DNA from 3 places in the Methylophilus sp. E2MeOHC9 genome. Region 3 is predicted to be linked to each of the others. Evidence: predicted binding sites of a transcription regulator. Region 3 holds the regulator's gene; each other region holds the start of a gene.

The links. The regulator sigma-54, encoded in region 3, starts transcription at its own class of promoters, with help from an activator protein. The targets are predictions, from matches to a motif close to TGGCACNNTTCCTGCT.
Region 1: ACSSVF_RS14510 (CmpA/NrtA family ABC transporter substrate-binding protein) is a predicted target of sigma-54. The motif match lies at 5,096-5,111, and genes of this name have one in related genera.
Region 2: ACSSVF_RS04890 (TorF family putative porin) is a predicted target of sigma-54. The motif match lies at 5,321-5,336, and genes of this name have one in related genera.

Annotation. Positions count from the first base shown of each region.
Region 1 is NZ_CP196024.1:3,053,828-3,061,874, forward strand. Features, by position in the region: gene ACSSVF_RS14495 (efflux RND transporter permease subunit) at 1-2,101, shown strand, start outside; gene ACSSVF_RS14500 (efflux transporter outer membrane subunit) at 2,094-3,548, shown strand; gene ACSSVF_RS14505 (nitrate- and nitrite sensing domain-containing protein) at 3,697-4,971, shown strand; gene ACSSVF_RS14510 (CmpA/NrtA family ABC transporter substrate-binding protein) at 5,306-6,628, shown strand; gene ntrB (nitrate ABC transporter permease) at 6,649-7,575, shown strand; gene ACSSVF_RS14520 (ABC transporter ATP-binding protein) at 7,594-8,047, shown strand, end outside.
Region 2 is NZ_CP196024.1:1,025,872-1,033,918, reverse strand. Features, by position in the region: gene ACSSVF_RS04910 (HlyD family secretion protein) at 1-658, opposite strand, end outside; gene ACSSVF_RS04905 (peptidase domain-containing ABC transporter) at 651-2,324, opposite strand; gene ACSSVF_RS04900 (ammonium transporter) at 2,464-3,864, opposite strand; gene glnK (P-II family nitrogen regulator) at 3,880-4,218, opposite strand; gene ACSSVF_RS04890 (TorF family putative porin) at 4,293-5,249, opposite strand; gene ACSSVF_RS04885 (accessory factor UbiK family protein) at 5,507-5,761, shown strand; gene ACSSVF_RS04880 (YifB family Mg chelatase-like AAA ATPase) at 5,800-7,299, shown strand; gene ACSSVF_RS04875 (DUF1993 domain-containing protein) at 7,311-7,814, shown strand; gene ACSSVF_RS04870 (hypothetical protein) at 7,819-8,047, opposite strand, start outside.
Region 3 is NZ_CP196024.1:650,990-659,036, forward strand. Features, by position in the region: gene lptB (LPS export ABC transporter ATP-binding protein) at 1-414, shown strand, start outside; gene ACSSVF_RS03195 (RNA polymerase factor sigma-54) at 421-1,974, shown strand; gene tyrS (tyrosine--tRNA ligase) at 2,050-3,276, opposite strand; gene ACSSVF_RS03205 (anhydro-N-acetylmuramic acid kinase) at 3,407-4,534, shown strand; gene gltA (citrate synthase) at 4,720-6,009, shown strand; gene erpA (iron-sulfur cluster insertion protein ErpA) at 6,086-6,448, opposite strand; gene ACSSVF_RS03220 (bactofilin family protein) at 6,501-6,896, opposite strand; gene ACSSVF_RS03225 (hypothetical protein) at 6,955-7,254, opposite strand; gene argC (N-acetyl-gamma-glutamyl-phosphate reductase) at 7,317-8,047, opposite strand, start outside.

The sequences.
Region 1 (8,047 bases), 710 kb from region 3:
CATCATGTATGTGTTTCTGCAAAACCTGCGCGCCACCCTGATCCCGGCGATTGCAGTGCCTGTGGTATTGCTGGGCACTTTTGGCGTGCTGGCGGCATTTGGTTTCTCCATTAACACATTGACCATGTTTGGCCTGGTGCTGGCGATCGGTTTGCTGGTCGATGATGCGATCGTGGTGGTAGAAAACGTCGAACGCGTCATGCGTGAAGAAGGCCTGGCGCCCAAAGAAGCCACGCAGAAATCCATGCGTGAGATCACCAGTGCCCTGGTCGGCATCTCGCTGGTGCTGTCTGCGGTATTTATCCCCATGGCGTTTTTTGGCGGCGCCACCGGCGTGATCTATCGCCAGTTCTCTATCACCATCGTCTCGGCCATGCTGCTGTCTGTAGTGGTGGCGCTCACGCTCACCCCTGCGCTATGTGCCACCATGCTTAAACCCTCACATCAGGGCCATGCGACCACTGGAGGTCTTTTCGGCTGGTTCTTCCGCTGGTTCAACCCGGCATTCCAGAAGTTTGCTGATGGCTATCAGGCCATCGTCGAGAAAATCCTCAATAGAAAAACCTTCACCATGGTGGTCTATGCGGCGATCCTCGCTGTGCTGGCTGTTTTGTTTATGCGTTTGCCGAGTTCTTTCCTGCCGACTGAGGATCAGGGCGTGCTAACGGCCCAGATTCAATTACCAGTAGGTGCCACCGATGACCGCATGCAGCGCGTACTGCGGCAAATCGAACACCATCTGGATAGCCAGTCTGAAGTGATTGATGAGTACTTAACCATCGCCGGCCTGGGCCAGGGCGGCGGCGGCAGCCAGAATACCGGACGGGCGTTTATCCGCCTGAAAGACTGGTCATTGCGCGGCGAAGGCCAGGATGCCGCCTCACTGGCTGACCAGATGACAAAAGCATTCTCAAAAATCCGGGATGCCAAATTGTTTGTCAACCAGCCCTCCCCGGTACGTGGGCTCGGCCAAGGTTCAGGCTTTACACTGGAACTGAAAGATGTCGGCAGCCTGGGACATCAGGCCCTGCTGGAAGCCAGGAACCACTTTATAGAAGTGGCGGCAGATAATCCCAAACTCAATCGTGTGCGCGCCAGCGGGCTGGATGATACGCCCATGTTCCGCCTGAATATCGACGACCAGAAAACCGGCATTTACAACCTGACCACGGCCAATATCAACTCGACCCTGTCTATCGCCATGGGTGGCACCTATGTGAATGACTTTATTAACAAGGGCCGCGTGAAAAAAGTCTACCTGCAAGGCGATGCACCCTTTCGCATGCAGCCTGAGGATATTGATCGCTGGTATGTGCGCAACACCACTAACGAAATGGTGCCATTCTCGTCTTTCTCCAGCACCAGGTGGGTGACGGGTTCGCCCTTACTCGAAAGGTTTAACGGTATTTCTTCCATCGAAATCGTCGGCGAAGCAGCCAAGGGTGTCAGTACCGGTGAAGCCATGCGGATTGCGGAAGAAATCATTAAGCAATTACCGGCCGGCATAGGCTATGAGTGGAGTGCACAATCCTACCAGGAAAGATTATCCGGCTCGCAAGCGCCGCTGCTATATGCCGTCTCTGTAGTATTTGTGTTTTTGTGCCTGGCTGCTTTGTATGAAAGCTGGGCGGTGCCTTTCTCGGTGATCCTGGTGGTACCACTTGGTATTCTGGGCGCCGTGCTAGCAACGACGTTGCGTGGTATGACCGCGGACGTTTATTTCCAGGTGGGATTACTCACTACCATAGGCCTGGCCGCCAAGAATGCCATCCTGATTGTGGAATTTGCCAAACATCTGCAAGAGCAAGGCAAGCCTCTGGTAGAAGCAACGCTGCAAGCCGTGCAACTGCGACTACGCCCTATCCTGATGACATCACTGGCGTTTATCTTTGGCGTGATTCCGCTTGCCTTTAGCCACGGCGCTGGCGCGGTCAGCCGCCAGGCGATTGGTACCGGCGTACTCGGTGGCATGCTGACGGCCACTTTCCTCGGCGTATTTTTTGTGCCTTTATTTTATGTGCTGATCCGCTCTCTGTTCCCATATCGGGCTGAAGGTGCTTCTGTTGAAAAACCACTGCACAGTAAGGCAGAACATGAGTAATCTGCATTCTATGAGTCATCATTTAAAACTGTCTGCGTTGATCGTATGCTCATTATCACTGACTGCCTGCATCAACCTGGCGCCTTTTTTCAGCCCGCCTGAAGCACCGGTGCCTGCCACGCTAGGCACCGTCGACAATGATCAAAAAGCGCTGACCGAACTCGGCTGGCAATCTTTTATCACCGACAAGCGATTGCAACAGGTAATCGATCTGTCGCTGAAAAATAACCGGGACTTGCGGGTGGCAACACTCAATATTGAAAAAGCCAGGGCGCAATACCAGGTACAGCGCGCAGACTTATTCCCTACTGTGGCCGCGACTTTGTCTGAAACCGCCTCTAAAGGCATGTCCAACGTTGGTAACAATGGTAATGTTTCCGCCGGCACCGTCGCAGCCAGCAACAATAGCAGCGGCAATGTTTCGCATGTTTACCGTGCCACGGTTGGCTTCAGCGCCTATGAACTGGACCTGTTTGGCCGTATCCGCAATCTAAATGCGCAGGCTTTGCAGACGTTTTATTCGCAAGAAGAAAACCGCAAAAGCACGCAAATCAGCCTGGTGGCTGAAGTCGCCACAGCCTGGCTGACGGTGGCCGCAGATAAAAAGCGGCTGGACATCGCCCAGCAAACGCTGAAAAGCCAGCAGGATACTTACAACATCAACCAGAAAATGTTTGACCTTGGGGTCGCCAATGCCCTGACCCTCAAGCAGTTGCAAACCAGCGTCGACAATGCCCGGGTTGCCGTGGCTACCTATAACATCCAGATTAAGCAGGATATCAACGCGCTTAATCTGCTGGCTGGCAGCATTGTGCCAGTGGCATGGTTGCCGGATAGCTCGCTGTCCAGCGTGGCACTTGCTACACCTCTACCACGTGGAATTAGCTCTAAAACCTTGCAGCAGCGGCCGGATGTGCGTGCCGCCGAGCATTTGCTTGAAGGCGCCAATGCCAATATCGGTGCGCTGCGTGCTGCATTCTTCCCCACCATCAGCATGACCACCACCATAGGCACTGCCAGCACCGAGCTGGATGGTTTGTTTGGTACCGGCTCGCGCATCTGGACATTTGTGCCGCAGATCAGCCTGCCTATTTTCAATGCCGGACGAAACCGGACCAACCTGACTATTGGTGAAAAGAACCAGGAAATCCTGCTCGCACAATATGAAAAAACCGTACAAACCGCTTTCAGGGAAGTGGCGGATGTACTGGCGCAACGCGAAGGTTTGCAGGCACAACTGGAAGCACAACAGTCATTAAACGGCGCCGCCGCTGAAGCATTTAAACTGGCCGACGCCCGCTTTAAAAATGGCGTGGATAGTTACCTGGTTGTTCTCGATGCACAAAGAACGCTTTATACTGCCGAGCAATCACTGGTGACCTTGCAGTTAAGCGATGCCGCCAGCCAACTGACCTTATACAAAGTGTTCGGTGGTGGCTGGCATTAATACCTGATGGCTTTCGCCATAGACTGTTCGTCCGCTGCCGCGTCACTCGTATCAGGTTTCCCTTTCATACAGCCTGCTTAGCTCCCGTTTTAAACAGAAAATAAATGTGCATGGCAAACGTGCACATTTTTTGCTTAGGTTTTTAGTAATGAGTACAGATATTTCCCCCGAACAAACCATCGTCCTGGCAAAAATCAGGCATATCGAAGAGCTTGAACGCCTGGATACCTGCATTCAATTTGTCGAGAGAATAGGCCAGATCATCCACCAGGTGCAGGCAGAACGTGGCGCCAGCTGCCTTTACCTTGCCTCTGCCGGTAAACGGTTTGCGCCTGAGCGCGCCGATATCATCACCCAAAACCAGGCCACAGAAGCAGATTTCAGGCAAGCCTTGCAACAGCATTTGCATCTGGACCTGTTAACTGACGCCAGGCAGCTGACATTGATTTCATGGATATTGCTGGGCTTTGACCAGCTGACTTCTTTACGCCACCAGGTGACATTGCAGAAAATCTCGTTTGCAGATTGTATTGAATCCTACAGCCGCCTGATCAGCAGCCTGATCGCGCTGATCTTTGAAATCTCGGATAGCTCGGTCAACAGCAAGATCTCCACTTGCCTGCTTACGCTGTATAACCTGGTGCAAACCAAGGAGTTTGCGGGCCAGGAACGCGCAGTGGGTTCTTATATCTTCGGTTCCGGCAGTGTGCAGTTGCCGCACCAGCAGCGCTTGCTGGAACTGATTGCGCAACAAGACCGCCATACCGAATTATTTTGCCAGTTTGGCAATGAAGATTTACGTAGCGCCTGGGCTGCCTTAGAGGCCTCCAGACTTTACCAGCAGCATCAGCAACTGCGCAGCAAACTCACTTCAGCCAAAGATCAGCAGCCGCTGAAGCCCAGTGACGCGGATATCTGGTTTGACTTATGTTCGCAAAAGCAGACCAACATCTGGCAACTGCAATGCGCGCTGATCGAGAAAATGCATGCCATGCTGGAAGTGTTAGCGCACAAAGCCAAGCACGACCTTGAATACACGCAGGAATACTTGCAGGCGATCACCAATAAAGCTTCCTCCAGCGCGACCCTGGATGGCACCTTCTTCAATCTATCTATCCCGGTGGAAAGTGCGCTCAGTTTTCAGGCGCATGACAGCGCACAAGCGTACCCGATGACTTCCATGATCAGCTTGTTACAACAGCAATCGCGTCAGATCGCCGATATGGAAAGTGAACTGTCGGATACGCGCAAAGCCCTGTCAGAACGCAAGCAGATCGAACGGGCGAAAGGCCTGCTGATGAGCAAGCTGGGCATTGATGAGATGGAAGCGTACAAGACTCTGCGCAACCTCGCCATGGAGCAAAAACGCAAGATCATCGATGTCGCTGAAAATATACTGACGCAACAAAAACTCCCCTCCTGACCGCTCTATTTGATGGTGCATGCGCACTGAATAAGTGCGATGCATCTCACTCAAAATGGCCTTCCCCCGCCCTTGCAGCGGGTTTTTCTTTCTGAATCCTGCTTTTTCCCCGCATTTTTGCAGTTGGCATACCGCTTGCTAGATGACTCTTAAGCACCACGGCAACGGGTGCCATTATCAACGGCGATAATGGCTCTGATGTATGACCGGGTGTGAAATTGAATTGAATGGATTTCAAGGACAAAGGCGTCCTGATGGTATCGCGAAAGCAATGCCATCAGGACGCCTTTTTTGTTTTTCACTTTCCATATTCACTTATTTTCAAGGAGCAGAAATGAGCAGTTCCGATCACAAAAAACCGGTAGCGGATAATCACCTTATTCCTTCCAACACACTGCCTGAGCCAGATGCTGTAGATAGCCAGCGCCGTCATTTCTTTATGCATACCCTGGCCGGGGCGTTTGGTGCTGCTGCCATGATGAATATGGTGCCCTCCGCCATCCGCAGCCAGGCATGGGCGGCTGGCTCGGATGCGCCTGAGATCACCGAAGTGAAAGTCGGCTTTATCCCGCTCACCGACTGTGCGCCTATCATTGTCGCCGCACAAATGGGCTTCGATAAAAAATACGGCATCAAGATCGTGCCGTCGAAAGAAGCTTCCTGGGCCGGTGTGCGTGACAAACTGGTCAACGGCGAGTTGCATGCAGCCCATGTGTTGTATGGCCTGCTCTACGGCGTACAACTGGGCATTGGTGGCCAGCAGAAAGACATGAACCTGCTGATGACGCTGAACAACAACGGCCAGGGCATCACGCTCGCCAACCAGCTCAAGGAAAAAGGCGCCACCACCGGCGCCACCCTGAAACGCCTGCTGGATAACGAAAACCGCGACTTTACCTTTGCCCAGACTTTCCCCACTGGCACCCACGCCATGTGGCTGTATTACTGGCTGGCTTCTTACGGCATCAACCCGATGCAGGATGTGAAAACCATCGTCGTGCCACCACCGCAAATGGTCGCCAACATGCGCATAGGCAATATGGATGGCTACTGCGTGGGTGAACCGTGGAACGCACGTGCCATTTACGACAAGATCGGCTTTACCGCAGCGACCTCGCAGGATATCTGGACCGACCACCCGGAAAAAGCGCTGGGCACCACGGCCGAATTTTCGGCCAAGCACCCGAATACGGTACTGGCATTGACCAAAGCCATCCTGGAAGCCTGCCGTTATATCGACGCCACCAAGAACCGCCCTGAAGTCGCCAAACTGATCGCCGGTAAAGCTTATGTGAATGCGCCGGAAGAAGTGATCGAAGGCCGCTTCCTCGGCCATTACGACAATGGCATCGGTAAAAAATGGGAAGACCCGAACTACATGAAGTTCTTCAACGACGGCAAGGTCAACTTCCCTTACCTGTCAGATGGCATGTGGTTCCTGACCCAGCACAAACGCTGGGGTTTGCTGAAGTCTGACCCTGACTACCTGGCCGTGGCAAAAAAAGTAAACAGGATTGATATTTATACCGAAGCCGCCAAGGCGCTGGGCATTAACGTGCCGACCGATCCTATGCGTAGCAGCAAACTGATTGATGGCGTGGTATGGGATGGCAAAGACCCCAAAGCCTATGCCAACAGTTTCAAGGTTAAAGCTTAATTCTTTCAAGGAGAGTCACCATGAGTGTCGTCAGCTTTAACAAAGAAAAAATGATAGAAACTAGCGAGGACGCTGTGCAAGCAGCACCTGCACAACCCGTTGTTGCTGTGGTTATCCCTCTCTCGACCACAGCTACAGTAGCCACTCCGTCGTTGCAGCGGCGGAGCACATGGGCGGCAACCGCCAAACGCATGTTTGAATGGTTGTTGCCGCCTGTGATCGGCTTGCTGATATTCGGTGCCATCTGGGCCACCGTGGCAGCCCTGACGCAAGGCCTGCCAGGCCCGGTCAAGACCTGGCAGTCGGCAATGGAGCTGTTTAGCGACCCGTTTTATATCAACAACCCTAACGACATGGGCATAGGCTGGAACATCCTCAGCTCGCTGAAACGCGTGGCGACCGGCTTTGCCCTGGCCGCGATCGTCGGCATCCCCATGGGCTTTGTGATCGGCCGTTATGCATTTATGTCGCGCATGGCCGCGCCCATCATCAGCCTGCTCAAACCAGTCTCGCCACTGGCCTGGCTACCGATAGGCCTGCTGGTATTCAAAGCGGCTGACCCGGCCGCGATCTGGGTGATTTTCATCACCGCAGTGTGGCCGATGATCATCAATACCGCTGTTGGCGTCAGCAAAGTGCCGCAAGACTATATGAACGTGGCTAAAGTGCTCAACCTTTCAGAATGGAAAGTCGTCACCAAAATCCTGCTGCCTTATGTCATGCCTTACATGATGACCGGCGTGCGACTGTCTATCGGGGCTGCCTGGCTGGTGATTGTAGCGGCAGAAATGCTGACCGGCGGTATGGGCATAGGCTTTTGGGTGTGGGATGAATGGAACAACCTGAATGTAGAACACATCATCATCGCCATTTTTATCGTCGGCATTGTCGGTTTGCTGCTTGAACAATTGCTGGTGCTGGTGGCTAAACGCTACAGCTACGAATAAGCCATAAAGGAATTCACTATGACAACCGCATTGCAAGACCGTTATGTCCTGATCGAAAACGTCAATATGACTTTTCCAACCAAAAATGGCAGTTTCCAGGCTTTAAAAGAGATTAATCTTTCTATCCGTGAAGGTGAGTTCATCTCCATCATCGGCCACTCAGGTTGCGGAAAATCCACTGTGCTCAACCTGATTGCCGGGTTGTTGCAGCCGACGGATGGTTACCTGTTCTGTGCCGGGCGTGAAATCTTCAAACCCGGCCCGGAGCGGGCGGTGGTGTTCCAGAACCATTCCCTGCTGCCATGGTTGACCTGCTTTGAAAACGTTTATCTGGCAGTCGAACGTGTGTTTGCCGACAGCGAAAGCAAAGCGCAACTGGCTGAACGCACGAGTGCGGCACTGGAACTGGTTGGTTTAAGCCATGCCATGGAAAAACGTCCGACTGAAATCTCGGGCGGCATGAAACAGCGTG
Region 2 (8,047 bases), 370 kb from region 3:
TGTTTTCCGCCTTGGCGGATTGCCATTGCGCCTGCGCAGCACTTAGGTTACGGCTGGCGATAATATGGTCGCGCTCGGCTACTTCCAGGTCACGTTTGGAAACCAGGCCATCACCAAACAAACGTTGCAGACGTGCCACCTGCAAGCTGGCTGCATCCAGGGTTGCCTGGGCGGAGTTCACAGCTTCCTGGCTGCTGCGTATCTTCTGGTTGGCCACATCGAGCTTATATTGGGCAGCCGAAATTTTGGCGTCCCTGGCTGCGGTCAGGCTTTGCTTTTGTAGCTCATAGGCACTTAATTCATCCTGTTTGGCGGTGAATTTGCTTTGCAGGTTATCGCGCTGCGCTTCCAGCCGTTGCTTGAAGTTAGGATCGGTATCGCTGATTTCCAGCAGCAGATCACCTTCTTTCACCTGCGTGCCTTCTTGTACATGCCAGCGATTGATCAAGCCACTCACTGGTGCATCAATAGTTTGCACACGCTCTGAAGGCGAATAGGCAGTGACTTTGCCCAAGGCGGTCACATTTTGCTGCCAGGGTAAAAACATGAAAATGGTCGGCAACACCAGCAGTAGCCAGGCCATACGCTTGATCCATATCCGCAGCCGGTCCGGAGTTTCAACGCCACGCATCAGGCTTGTTTGCACTTTATTATGCATGTTCAGCCCCTGACTTACCGTTTGTGCTATCCAGCGTGATCACCTGCTGGAACTGTTGTGCAATATGCTTGAAGCGCGTGGTCACAATCAACATCCAGTTTGCTTCGTAGCGCTTGAGCACGGTCAACACCTGCTCCAGTTCATGCTGGGCCAGGCCATCGAGTAACCCATCGACAATCATCAAATCCGGTGCCCCTATGATGGCTCGTGCCAGCATCAGGCGTTGCAGCTGGGTGTAAGACATGGGCGCACCGTAATCCGTCAGTTCGGTTTCGATGCCGCGTTCCAGTTTGCTGATGTCCTCCCACAAGCCCAACGCTTGCAAGACATCGATAATCACATCTATCTCAATGCCGTTTCTGGTCAGTCGCAGATTCTCCAGAATCGTGCCTTGTTGCCACTCTACCTTGTTCGCCACACCGATGCGATCGCGCAGGTGGTTTAAATTCAGTTGCCGCAAATCTATACCGTTATAGGTCAAATGCCCTTGCTCCGGCTGCCGCAAACCGGCAATCAGCTCCAGGAGCGTGCTTTTACCTGTGCCCAGGGCGCCGAGTATGGCCAGGCTTTGCCCGCGCTGTACGCTAAAGTTGAGCTTGTTGACCAAGGCGGTTTGATGATGATGGTTAAAGCTCAGGTCTATGGCCTGCAACTGGTGATAGCCCTCGCCATTCGATTGATGCTGGCCTGAAGCCTCCACCGGCAATGTTTCCAGTACGCCTAACTTATCCACCGCGGCCAGCAGGTCGTAAAAATACTCCAGCTTGGTGATAAAGCGCACGAAAGCCGACAACACGCCAAAAATAATCAGCTCTGCGGCGACAAATTGCCCGAGGTTGATCTGCCCCTTGATCACCAGCGTACCGCCCAACACCAGCATGCCAGTGCCTATCACCGCATACATACTGACCGCGCTGATAAGTTGCGTCATTAATACTTTAAAGTGATCACTCCTGGCGCTCAGATAATACTGTGCCAGGTGCTCTGTCTTATCCAGCGTGCGTTGCTTGGCACCATAGAATTTAGATAGCCATTTGTTCCTGGCGATATTTTCCAGCCAGGCCGCCATCGTGTATTTGGCCTTGGATTCATGTAGAGCCGTTTGCTCAGCCTGCTTGCCCAGCCAGAAAATGACTGCCCACAGCACCACCAGCATGATGATGACCAGGATGCCGAAATACAGGCTGTAAAACAGCAGCACAATGCTGCCTATCAGGCCTTGTAGCAAAGCCGTCAGGCCAATGGTCAGCAGTGTCGCAACCGATTTCTGTACAGTCTGGATATCGAAATAGCGATTCACCAGTTCTACCGGGTTGTTTTTGTCATACACCGAGATATGGATCTGCTGGGTGTTCTGGGCGATCAGCAAACTGCTGCGTATAAAAATCCGGCGCTGGATCAGTTCCACCAGGAAACTTTCAATCGCATAGATCGCCCCGGAAAGCGCCAGCAGGCAAAAGAGGATAAAGCCGACGACGTAAAGAGGTTGCAGCACGCCACCCATGGTGACGAGATTGACCATGGTTTGCACGGCAACAGGCGTTGCGATGCCCAACAGGCCGTAGCCCATGGTAAGGTAAACCAATAGCAGGATGTCCTGCTTTTCAAAACTGATTAGTTGGGAAACTCGTTGAAGAGGCGTTAAATCCGACTGTGCATTTGCCATAATGAAGTTATTGTAATTCAGGCCCAGTGCGTTGGTAACCCTGCACTGGATTTAGTTCAAAAAAAACGGCTCTGAAAGAGCCGTTTTTCCCAGCAGATCTGTGGTCACAGACTGCTAATCATTTTGAGAGTGCTATCCATTACAAGCTATAGGCACGTTCGCCATGCTCTGTCGTATCCAGGCCTTCGCGCTCGTACTCTTCGCTGACACGCAGACCAACCACGACATCGACAATTTTGTACAGGATCACGCTCACAACACCGGTCCAGATCAGCGTTACAACCACCGCGATAATCTGCGTAGTTACTTGGCCACCCATGGTCACGCCTTCAGCGTAGCCCACACCGCCCAAGCCAGGCGCCATCAGCACGCCAGTACCTACCGCACCCCAGATACCAGCCAGGCCATGCACGCCGAACACATCCAGAGAATCGTCGTAACCCAGTGCACCTTTCAGTTTGGTCACGCCCCACAAGCTGACGAAGCTGGCAGTGAAACCGAGGATGATAGAACCCATAGGGCCGATGAAACCACATGCCGGCGTAATCGCTACCAGGCCAGCAACCGCACCTGAAGCCGCACCCAACATGCTAGGCTTGCCTCTGAACAACCATTCAGCAAGGATCCAGCCCAATACCGCAGCAGCCGTTGCCAATTGTGTATTCACCAGCACCATACCAGCAGTAGCATCTGCAGCCAATTCGCTACCTACGTTGAAACCGAACCAACCCACCCACAGTAATGAAGCACCGATCATCGTCATCACAAGGTTATGCGGAGGCATGGCTTCTTTACCGTAACCGATACGTTTGCCCAACATCAATGCACCTACCAATGCCGCTACACCAGCGTTGATGTGCACCACAGTACCACCAGCAAAGTCTTTGGCACCCAGTTCAGCCAGGTAACCACCACCCCACACCATGTGCGCGATCGGGATATAAGCGAATGTCACCCATAAAGCGGTAAACAGCAGCACTGCAGAGAACTTGATACGCTCTGCAAAACCACCAACGATCAGGCCAGGCGTTAACGCAGCAAAAATCATCTGGAAGGTCAGGAACACGTATTCAGGAATCGTGCCCGTCAGGCTGTCAGTAGTGATGCCAGACAGGAACGCCTTGCTTAAGCCACCGACAATCATATTGCCTTCAGTAAATGTCAGGCTGTAGCCATAAGCCGCCCACAACACAGAGATCAGCGAGAACACCACGAAAACCTGCATCAATACTGAAAGCATATTTTTCTGGCGTACCAGGCCGCCGTAGAAAAGCGCCAAACCAGGAATCGTCATCAGGATCACCAGCACCGTCGCGATGATCATGAATGCGGTATTGCCTACATCCAGTGTCGCAGGTGCTTCAGCGGCTTCAGCGGGCGCAGCTTCTGCTGCTGGCGCTTCCGCGGCAGGTGCAGCATCAGGCGTGACTGTTTCCGTCACTGTCACAGTCTCTGTCACAGTTTCTTCAGCGTATGCGACAGGCGTTGCTGCCAAACCCATCAGGGCGACCAGCGATAATACAGAAAGAATTTTCTTCATAACTGAAGCCCTCTCCTATAACGCATCCGGACCGGTTTCACCGGTGCGGATACGATAAACTTGTTCCAAATCGAAGACAAATACTTTGCCATCGCCAATCTTGCCTGTCGCCGCTGCTTTTTCGATGGCATCCACCACCTGATCTAGCATGTCGTCTTTGATGGCGACTTCGAGTTTTACCTTTGGTAAAAAGTCTACGACGTATTCAGCGCCACGATACAACTCGGTATGCCCCTTTTGGCGTCCAAACCCCTTAACTTCAGTGACAGTGATGCCTTGTACCCCAATATTGGACAAAGCTTCACGCACTTCATCAAGCTTGAATGGCTTGATTATTGCGGACACAAATTTCATTTGCTTCTCCTGTTGTTAACTCTGGCAGGCACCGTGCCTGCCAGATGTGTTTACAGCAATCGTGTTGACTGTACTTAGAACGTACGAGTCAGGGTCAATACCAAACGACCTTCGTTCAAGTCTTTACTTTGTGCACGCACACTGTCGCCTTTACCGTTAAAGCTTGTGCCGCCGTAACCGTTTTCGCCCCAGTACTGCTTGTTGCTGGCACCTACGTAGTAGATACCACCGTTCCAACCTTCAGAAGCACCGATCTTGAACGCTTTGCTCAAACCGATTTTGTAGTCAGTGTAATCAGGGCTGGAAGCACCTGACCAGCTTGTACTTGGCAGGTTTGTGCCGCCATCGCTTGAGAATGTTGTATCCAGTTTACCATTCACATTCAATTGGCCCACGTGACCAACCAATGTCAGATCCCACCATGGCAATGGATAGTTCGCATTCACTTCAAAATAGGTACTGCCTTTAGTGCTGCCATCCCAGCCGGTAGCACGTTCAGCGCCAAACCAGTCAGTCAATGTCACAGAAAGCTTGGCACTCACCCAACCATAAGCCAGGCCAAAGTTAACTTCAGCGGTATCCCAGCGGCCGCCACGTGGCGTCAATACTGTATTTGCACCATCTGGTCCAACAGAAGCAGAACCTCTGTATTTTTTCCATGAACCACCTGGATACAAGTAACCGATCAAGCCGACACTGTAACCTAAACCTTCAATGCCAGGTACGGCACCATTATAACCACCGTAAACATCTACTTCAGCCGTAGCATCAGGAAATGTGTTTGGCGTGACGTTAGAACCCCAGGCACCGACGTAAAAGCCGCTGTCATGCGTAATATCCAGGCCACCTTGCACAGAAGGTTTGTGCCAGTTTTGTGAAATACCGCGCGCGTAGTAATCAGACACGAAGCCAATGTTGGCTGTCGCTGCCCAAGGAGATTTCGCTTCCTCTTTTGCTTCTTCAGCTGCATAAGAAACTTGTGCCAATGACAAGGTGCCTAACACTGCTGTAATCAAAATAGATTGACGCATTTATGAGTCCTCTCTCTATAAAAGTCTTGATCGAATTGTTGTAAACGATAATGAAACAACATTGACGACTAAGCAAAGCATGTGCCAATATATATAATCGTTTATAATCAATATCTTATGGAATTTAATATAAATTAATAATAAAAATACTTTTATAAGTAATTGATTTTTATTGATTTATATAAATAAACAGCGCTATAAACCTATATCCCCAACCGCTTTGCATGTTAAAATTCGAGAAAAAGGAGCACTCAATCATGCTATTTTCAAACGAGAGAATTAAAGAATTATCTTTTAAAATCAAACAATTAATTGATTCAAGCCCAATTTCAGAGCTTGAATCAAATATTCATGCACTAATTCAGGGCGTGCTCACCAAAATGGAACTTGTTTCGCGTGAGGAATTTGATATTCAATCGGCTTTACTAGCCCGCACCCAGCAACAATTGCGTGCGCTGGAAGAAAAAATCACTGCGTTGGAACAGGCTCACACAACAGAAAGTAAAAATTAATTTACAATTGTTAGCATTCCGTTAAGCAGGGGTGCAGCATGAGTCTGGCAGTTTTGTATAGCCGCGCGTTAAGCGGTATGGAAGCACCGGAAGTAGTTGTAGAAGTACATTTAGCAAATGGCTTGCCTAGCTTTACCATTGTCGGATTGCCTGAAACCGAGGTCAAAGAGAGCAAGGACCGCGTTCGCGCCGCGATTCAGACTGCGCAATTCGAGTTCCCGGCCAGACGGATCACCGTCAACCTCGCACCTGCGGATTTACCCAAAGAAGGGGGTCGCTATGATTTACCCATCGCCCTTGGCATTCTGGCCGCCTCTGGCCAACTTCCTAAAAAGCATCTGGCCAATTATGTGATTGCCGGCGAACTGGCCCTCACGGGTGGACTGCGTCCTATACGCGGCGCACTGGCGATGACTTATCAGCTCCGTCAGGATACCGAAAATATGCGGGCGGCAATTCTGCCCCAAGAGAGTGCATACGAAGCCAGCCTGGTTGAAGGTTCAACGATTTATGCCGCTGACAGCCTGCTGGCAGTGTGCGCACATTTATCGGAGAAACAGGTTTTACCGCAGCAGCCGGCCATGACGCATAGTGAGCCGCCAGTGCTGTCGGATTACCGTGAAGTGAAAGGGCAATTGCGCGCCAAGCGTGCGCTGGAGCTAGCCGCCGCCGGGCAACACAGCGTGCTGATGAGCGGTCCACCAGGCACAGGGAAAAGCATGCTGGCGCATCGGTTTATGAGCATCTTGCCCGCCATGACGACACAGAAAGCGCTAGAAAGCGCAGCGATTTTGTCGCTCAATAGCCAGTTTCCCGCAGCTAGCTGGAAACAGCGCTCGTTTCGCTCGCCGCACCACACAGCGTCAGCCGTGGCACTGGTGGGCGGTGGCAGCGTGCCACGCCCGGGTGAAATCAGCCTTGCGCATCATGGTGTGCTATTTCTTGATGAATTGCCTGAGTTTGACAGAAAAGTATTGGAAGTCCTGCGTGAGCCGCTGGAAAGCGGCATGATCACCATTTCCCGCGCGGCCAGGCAAGCGACTTTCCCGGCACAATTCCAGCTGCTTGCGGCCATGAACCCCTGCCCATGCGGCTATTACGGCCACTATAACCAGCGCTGTCGCTGTACGCCGGAGCAGATTGCGCGTTACAAAAACAAGCTTTCCGGCCCGTTGCTGGATCGCATTGATATGAATATTGAAGTACCTGCGCTCAAACCGGAAGAGTTAAGCCATAGCCAGGTTGGCGAAGCCAGTGCCACTATCCGCGAGCGTGTGATGATGGCCAGGCAGCGGCAGATGCAGCGCCAGAACAAACCGAATGCCGCACTGGGACCGCTAGAAATTGAAGCACACTGCCAGCTGGATGACAAAAGCAATGCGCTGCTACAGGCGGCCATGAAAAAATTCTCGCTCTCTGCGCGCAGCTATCACCGCATCCTGAAACTGGCACGGACGATTGCAGATTTAGCGGGGAGCCAAACGATTAATGATGCGCATATCGCGGAGGCGTTACAATATCGTCGTTATGAATATTGAGAGTGTCAGCCATGCATTTATATGATGTCAGTATCGCGCCACTGGTGCGCAACCTTCACAACCTGAAACATATCCTGCAACAAGGCGAACTATATGCCGAGCAGAAAAAAGTCGAGCCAGCGGCGATACTCAATAGCCGGCTGTCTATCGATATGTATCCATTGACCCGCCAGGTACAACTAGTGAGCGACATGAGCAAAGGTGCTGGTGCCAGGCTGGCCGGGCTGGAGATCCCGCAATATGCAGATGATGAAACCAGTTTTGAGATGCTGTATGCGCGTATAGCCAAGACCCTGGATTTTTTATCACAGATCCAGCCCGCGCAATTAGAAGGCGCTGAGCACAAAGAAGTGGTGCTCACCATACGCAAAGCCGACTTGACGTTTAGCGGCATTGATTACCTGGAAAAATGGGTAATGCCAAATGTCTACTTTCACAGCACCACCGCGTACAACATCCTGCGCCACATTGGCGTGCCTTTAGGCAAAACCGATTACCTGGGGCAAAAGCGCTAATCGTTTACTTACGCGCGCGCCAGTAATTGGTGCCCGCCACATCATCCTTTAACATCGCCTGCCTGCGCAGGGTTTCGTAGGCCTCGTCCTGCGAGATACTTTGTGCCTGGGCGATTTCACTCGCGCGTGCATTCGCTTTGGCCACCCAAGCCGGATTTTGCTGATAGCCACGATCCTGCATACACCTATCCAGCACCCGCGACTGCCTGGCCATTTTTTCCAGCTTCTGGAAA
Region 3 (8,047 bases):
GAAACCCGCCCTTATACGGCCGAAGAACGCGAAGCCAAGCTGGAGTCACTGCTCGATCAGTTGCATATCCAGCACATCCGCAACAGCCAGGCAGTCAGCTTGTCCGGTGGTGAGCGTCGCCGGGTAGAAATCGCCCGTTGCCTGGCCACTGACCCTAAATTTATTTTGCTGGATGAACCGTTTGCCGGGATCGACCCGATTGCAGTGATCGAGATCCAGAAAATTATCCGTTATTTGAGCAGCCAGAATATCGGCATCCTGATTACAGACCACAACGTTCGCGAAACGCTGGATATCTGTGACCGCGCCTACATCGTGAATGAAGGCGCAGTATTTGCAGCCGGCACTCCCGATGAAATCATTCAGAATGAAGGTGTGCGTGAAGTATATCTGGGCAAAAACTTTAGGCTGTAATTCGTTATGAAGCAAAACCTGCAATTACGCATGTCGCAAAACCTGGCACTGACGCCGCAGTTGCAGCAGTCTATCCGCCTGTTGCAACTGTCGACGCTGGAGCTTAGCCAGGAGCTGGAAGCCATTTTGCAGGAAAACCCCTTGCTCGAGATGGCCGACAATAATGAAGAAGGCGAGTTTGAAGACAATACGCCCGACGCCCCGTTAGCAGCGCAGGCTGAAGTCGAAGATGCTAGTTCTTTTGATGTCGCCATGCAGCAGCAGGATATCCCTTCGCCAGCCGACACTTTGCGTGAAGAGTTGCGCGAAGACCTGAGCGGCAATGAAGGCGAGTTGCCCAACCTGAATGAAGAATTCACCCCGCCGGAATTTGAAGACGACTACGGCGAATTTGGCAGTACCAGCAACTGGGATGAAGCAGGTCGCAATAACAATGATGATGAAGATGGTGATTTTTCGCGCCAGGATGCCAGCAACATCAGCCTGCGTGACCACCTGATAGACCAGATACAACTGGCGCACCTGTCGCACCGCGATATGAGCCTGGTCAAACTGCTGCTAGACAGTATTAATGACGACGGCTACCTGGAGCAGGATTTGCAGGAAGTGGTGGAGAACCTGCCGCTGGAACTGGAAGTCGATTTGCTGGAACTGGAAACGGCACTCAAGCTGATCCAGAATCTTGACCCGATAGGCATAGGCGCCCGCGATTTGCGTGAATGCCTGCTGCTGCAACTGTATGCCCTACCAGCCAGCACGCCCTACCTGAAAATCGCCATCGCCCTGGTCAAAGACCATCTGGCACTACTGGCCAATAAAGATTTTATCAAACTGCGCAAACAACTCAGTTGCGATGAAGCCTCACTCAAAGGCGCGCAGCAACTGATACGCCAGCAAAACCCCAGACCAGGCAGCGAGTTTTCCAACTTTAGCCATGATCATTTTATCCAGCATGATGTGGTGGTGAAAAAGATCAAAGGGATCTGGGTCGCTACCCTGAATGATGGTGTGATCCCGAAATTGCGCATCAACCAGATGTACGCAGATATCCTCAAGCGCAACCGTGAAAGCTCAGGCCAATACCTGCAAAGCCAGATGCAGGAAGCCAAGTGGATGATCAAGAACATCCAGCAACGTTTCTCGACCATTTTGCGTGTGTCACAGGCGATTGTAGACAGGCAGCGTAACTTCTTTGAGCACGGCGACATCGCGATGCGCCCACTGGTATTACGTGAAATCGCTGAAGAGCTGGATTTGCATGAAAGTACCGTTTCCCGCGTCACTACGCACAAGTATATGCTCACTCCAAGAGGTGTTTATGAACTCAAATACTTCTTTGGCAGCTCAGTCGCGACTGATGCGGGTGGTTCCTGCTCGGCAACAGCCATTCGTGCACTGATCAAGCAAATGGTGGCGGAAGAGAATGAGAAAAAACCGCTTTCTGATAACCAGATCACAGACACACTGGCACAACAAGGCATTGTGGTGGCGCGGCGGACGATTGCCAAATACCGTGAATCATTGAGTATTCCGCCAGCGAATTTGCGCAAATCACTTTAGCTTTTCAAGCTTGTCTGATTTTTGAAAATTAAAAAGGCCGCTATGCAAGCGGCCTTTTTTTTACAATGACGACGATTATTGAATCGTGATCCTGGCAAATTTTCGCTTACCCACCTGGGCAACAACCACGCTTTTTGCCAATTGCAGGTTCTTGTCCTCGACCTTGACGCTATCAAGTTTCACGCCACCCTGCTGGATGGCACGCATCGCTTCACTGGTGCTTTCTACCAGGCCAGCCTGTTTTAATAACTGGCTGATACCAATACTGTCACCTGCTATCGTCACTTCAATTTCAGGCACATCATCCGGTATACCGCCTTTGGCACGCGTCTGGAAATCCTGCAACGCTTTTTCAGCCGCTGCCTGACCATGAAAACGGGCCACGATCTCCTGCGCAAAGCCTACTTTGATATTGCGTGGGTTTTCACCATTGGCGATGCTGGCTTTCCATTCAGCAATGATTTCCAGCGAGGCGAAAGACAGCAAATCGATATAGCGCCACATGAGCGCATCTGAGATCGACATAATCTTGGCAAAAATGCTCTCAGGCGCTTCGCTGATACCGATATAGTTGCCCAGCGATTTGGACATTTTATTAACGCCGTCCAGGCCTTCCAGCAATGGCATCATCAGCACGCACTGCTGTGCCTGGCCAGCCTGTTTCTGTAGCTCGCGCCCCATCAGCAGGTTAAATTTCTGGTCGGTGCCGCCGAGTTCAATGTCTGATTGCAAGGCAACAGAGTCGTAGCCCTGCAACAGCGGATACAGGAATTCATGGATGGCAATCGGTTGGTTGCCTTTAAAACGTTTTGAAAAATCATCGCGTTCCAGCATGCGTGCCACCGTGTGGCTGGCCGCCAGCTTGATCATGCCTGCCGCACCCAGTTCGCTTAACCATTTGGAGTTAAATACGATTTCTGTCTTGGCCGGATCCAGTATCTTGAATACCTGCTCGGCATAGGTATCGGCATTGATCTTCACCTGCTCAACCGTCAAAGGCGGGCGGGTGGTACTTTTACCGGTCGGGTCACCTATCATGCCGGTGAAGTCGCCGATCAGGAACAGTATCTGGTGGCCCAGGTCCTGCAACTGGCGCAATTTGTTGATCAGCACGGTATGCCCCAGATGTAAATCGGGTGCGGTAGGGTCAAATCCGGCCTTGATGCGTAATGGCTTGCCGGCTTTGAGTTTCTCTATCAGCTCCTGCTCAATCAGCAACTCATCTGCACCGCGCTTGATAATGGCAAGTGCTTTGGCAATCTCCGGGCTGATGGCTTCAGGAGTGGGTTTTGCGTCTGTCATAAATACAATTCTGTCTGCTGCATGGCCGAGTTGGTATGGCATAGCAACGGTTAAAATGAAAGCGACTATTTTAACGTAATCTGCTGCTTAACTGTAGGCATATCCCGGCACAGTGTTACCATGTTGGCCTATGATCCCGCTGTCAACCGCCCCCGCTACCCGTTATTTTATTGGCATTATGTCAGGCACCAGCCTGGATGGTGTGGATGCGGCACTGGTTGCGCACACGGGCGATGATTTTCAACAGATCAACCAGGCATTTGTGCCGTATCCAGCCGCGGTCAAACAAACACTGCTGGATTTGCATCATCCAGCGACGAATGAGTTGCATGCAGCCGCTGTCATGGCCAATACATTGGCACAGCTTTATGCAGAGGCGGTGCAGAAGATCCTGCAGCAAAGCGGATTACCAGCATCGGCGATCACCGCCATTGGCTGCCACGGACAAACCATACGCCACTGCCCTGACCTGCCAGACGGTCAAGCCTATACCTTGCAAATCGGCAACCATGCCCGGCTGGCTGAACTGACGCAGATTGCTGTGATTGGGGATTTCCGTAGCCGCGATATTGCCGCAGGCGGCCAAGGTGCGCCTTTGGTACCCGCCTTTCACCAGGCTGTGTTTGCCAGCGCAACCAAAAACCGCGCCATTATCAATATCGGCGGCATCGCTAATATCTCCTGGCTACCGGTGAATGGGCAGGTGACCGGCTTCGATTCGGGCCCCGGCAATATGCTGCTGGATCAATGGACGCAACAGCATACAGGCCAGACTTATGATGCCAATGGCGACTGGTCTGCCAGTGGCCAGGTGAATGACTCCTTGCTAAAAGCCATGCTCGCTGAACCCTATCTGGCGCAAGCTGCACCCAAAAGCACAGGACGGGATCTGTTTAACCAACACTGGCTGGCACAACATTTGCAGGCGCTGGATGACCGGCCGGAGAATATTGCCCGTACTTTGCTGGAACTGACGGCGCTCAGTATCGCAGACGCGATCACGCGCTTTTGCCCCGAGATAGATGAAGCTTATGTTTGCGGTGGTGGCGCGCGCAATGGCTTGTTAATGCATCGCTTGTCCGCATTGACTGGCTATGCCATTGAACCCACCGACAAACTTGGCGTTGAGGTAGATTGGGTGGAAGCTGTCGCATTTGCCTGGCTGGCGCAACGCTGCATCGATGGCCTGAGTGGTAACCTGCCAGCGGTCACTGGCGCACAAGGTCCGCGTATCCTCGGTGCCATTTATCCCGCATAAGGCAGTTCTCTTTTAGCCTGTTTTTCACTTATGCAGTGCAACTGCACCACGCCCAGGGTTGATACTGGTGCATGTTTTTGTGGCATTTTCTGTGTTTTCACTTTCAATCACCCGGCAAGTGCGCTTTTTAAGAGTTCATTGCGTATAATTTAGCCTTAACCCCGTCTACTTATTTTGAGCATGTCATGGCAACCAAAGCGACCATTTCTTTTGACAACGACACCCCAGCGATTGAACTCCCTATCCTGAAAGGCTCATTAGGCACAGATGTTATAGACATCCGCAGCCTGGGCAAACATGGGATTTTCACTTATGACCCCGGGTTTATGTCCACGGCGGCGTGTGATTCAGGCATTACCTTCATCGATGGCGAAGAAGGCCTGCTGTACTACCGCGGCTATCCGATTGAAACGCTGGCTGAAAACTGTGACTTTTTGGAAGTCTCCCATTTGCTGTTACATGGTGAGTTACCGAATGCCAGCCAAAGTGAAGAATTTGGCCGTGCCATCCGCAAAAATAGCATGCTGCATGATCAAATGAGCAATGTATTCCGCGGTTTCAGGCGCGACGCGCACCCGATGGCGGTCATGATCGCCGTGGTGGGCGCGATGGCCGCGTTTTACCCGGACAACAATGATGTCACCAACCCGGAATCCCGCAAACGCGCCGCGATGCGCCTGCTGGCCAAGGTGCCGACCATTGCTGCCTGGAGCTATAAATACAATATGGGCCAGCCGTTCATGTACCCAAAGAACGATTTGGGTTATGCCGAAAACTTCATGCACATGATGTTTGCCACACCGTGTGAAGAGTATGTGCCCAACCCTATCCTGGCGCGCGCGTTTGAACGCATCCTCATCCTGCATGCAGACCATGAGCAGAATGCTTCAACCTCTACGGTACGCCTGGTAGGCTCAAGCGGTGCCAACCCATTTGCCTGTATTGCTGCGGGTATTGCATCGCTGTGGGGGCCTTCACACGGCGGCGCTAACGAAGCCACGCTGAACATGCTGGAAGAAATGGGTGACATCAGTCGCATCGGCGAATTTATCAACCGCGCCAAAGATAAAACCGACAGCTTCCGCCTGATGGGCTTCGGACACCGGATCTACCGCAATATGGATCCACGCGCCTCTATCATGCGCAAGACTTGCCATGAAGTATTGAATGAATTGGGGCTGCAGGACGACCCCATGTTCAAACTGGCGATGGAACTGGAGAAAATTGCACTGGAAGACGAATATTTCGTTTCACGTAAACTGTATCCTAACGTCGATTTTTACAGTGGCATCGTCATGCGCGCGATGGGCATCCCCAACTCCATGTTCACGGCTATTTTTGCGCTGGCACGGACTGCAGGCTGGATTTCACAATGGTGTGAGATGAATGCAGACCCGGAACAGAAAATCGGCCGTCCGCGTCAACTGTATGTCGGCGAAACGCGCCGGGAGTTTGTGCCGCTGCATCAACGCTAGCCATTAGCTAGTTTTATAAAATAAAAAACGCCGGAAATCTCCGGCGTTTTTTTTGTTTGGTACTTGTCTCTTGAGTTTAAACCGAGAATGAGCTACCGCAACCACATGTTGTCGTCGCATTCGGGTTACGAATCACAAACTGTGACCCTTGCAGGCTATCGGTGTAATCGATTTCTGCACCCGCCAGATATTGCAGGCTCATCGGGTCAATCAACAAGATGACGCCATCTTTGTCGACTTGTGTATCATCTTCATTCACCTCTTCTTCAAAGGTGAAGCCATACTGAAAGCCTGAGCATCCGCCACCGCTCACAAATACGCGCAATTTCAGATCTGGGCTGCCTTCCTCATCAATCAGTTCTTTCACTTTTTTGGCGGCATTATCGGTAAAAACCAACGGGGTTGGCATTTCAATATCAATCATAGCTTCTGCGGTCATCATAGACTCCTGTCAAACTCTCAAAACCAATATGGCGGCGAAATAATATATTTCAAGTCAATTCGGGAACAGTCACTTCTGGCGGCTGCTCTCCCAGATAAATCAACTTGCCTTCAATCACCGCGCCGGTATGCATTTCCAGTGATTTGTAATACAAATCACCCACAATACGTGCCTTACTTTGCAATTCAATAAAGACCGAAGCTTTTACCGGTCCGCGTATCAATCCATTCAAGACTACTTTCGAGGCTTCAACCGCACCGGTAATGGTGCCATTCTCGCTGATAATCAGGGTGCTCGGGTGTTCACGTTTTTCAATCACGTTGCCCGCAATCAGGCCATCCACGCGCAGCCCACCAGCAAATTGCATATTGCCATGTATCTGGGTCTCATGACCCACTAAAGTATCTATATGGCTGTCGATATGAACGCTTTTCTTGAAAAACATGGCACTTCCTAACTTTTATCGCTGCTAACGCTTGCACAAGCTCACATCATGCATGCATTTAGCGCTTGGTTATTTTCTTGTAAAACACCAATTCTTCTTTCAGTTTGATGTTTTCATCCTGCTGCGCGGTCAGCGTTTTTGCAAGATTATTGCTTGTTGCTAGTTCTACCTGCAATTCACGCTGCGATGCAATTAACTTTTTCTGCAACTCAATGTTTTCGGAAGTGACCTGGCTCAAACGCTGGCGCACATAGTCACTATTATCATCGTGCAGCGCCCAGTACGCCAATGCAAAGCCAAGCAATAAGTTAATAACAGCCAGTATGCCCTGAAAATACCAGGGCCGGTGTGAACGCACTGCAACTTGCTTGGCGGTTAATCCAAAATGGTTTCTTAGTCTTCTGCGTATGGGTCGTATCATTATGGCAATAATGGCAACACTTGCAAACCTGTATCTGACGCCAGGCCAAACATCAGGTTCATATTCTGGACCGCCTGGCCTGAAGCACCTTTCACCAGGTTGTCTTGCACTACAACGATTGTGACATAATCATTTGCCTGTGGATACAAAGCCATCCGTAAAACATTGGAGCCGCGTACCGAACGCGTTTCTGGCAAAGCGCCAGCTGGCATCACATCGACAAAGTAATCATGCTGGTAACGTTGCTCATATACCTGCTGCAGTGCCTGTTTGCTACCCTCAGCGTTCAGTTTTACATGCAAGGTAGTCAACATACCGCGAATCATGGGAATCAGATGAGGCACAAAGATTAGATTGACCGCATCACTACCAGAAAGTTTTTTCAATTGCGCCAGAATTTCAGGATGATGCCTATGCCCGGCGACGCCATAAGCTTTGAGGTTATCGCTGGCTTCGGAGAACAAGGTGCTGACTTCGGCTTTTCTGCCCGCGCCTGACACGCCGGATTTCGCATCTGCAATAATCGGCACTGCGTAATCAATCCAGCCATTCTCAAGCAGTGGCGCCAGCCCAAGCAGCACGGTGGTTGGGTAACAGCCTGGATTACCAATCACCTGCGCATGCGATACCTGGTCACCATATAACTCCGTCAGGCCATACACGGCCTGCTGCAGAATATCGGTACAGCTATGTGGCAGCTTGTACCATTTTTCAAATTCGGCAGCGTCTT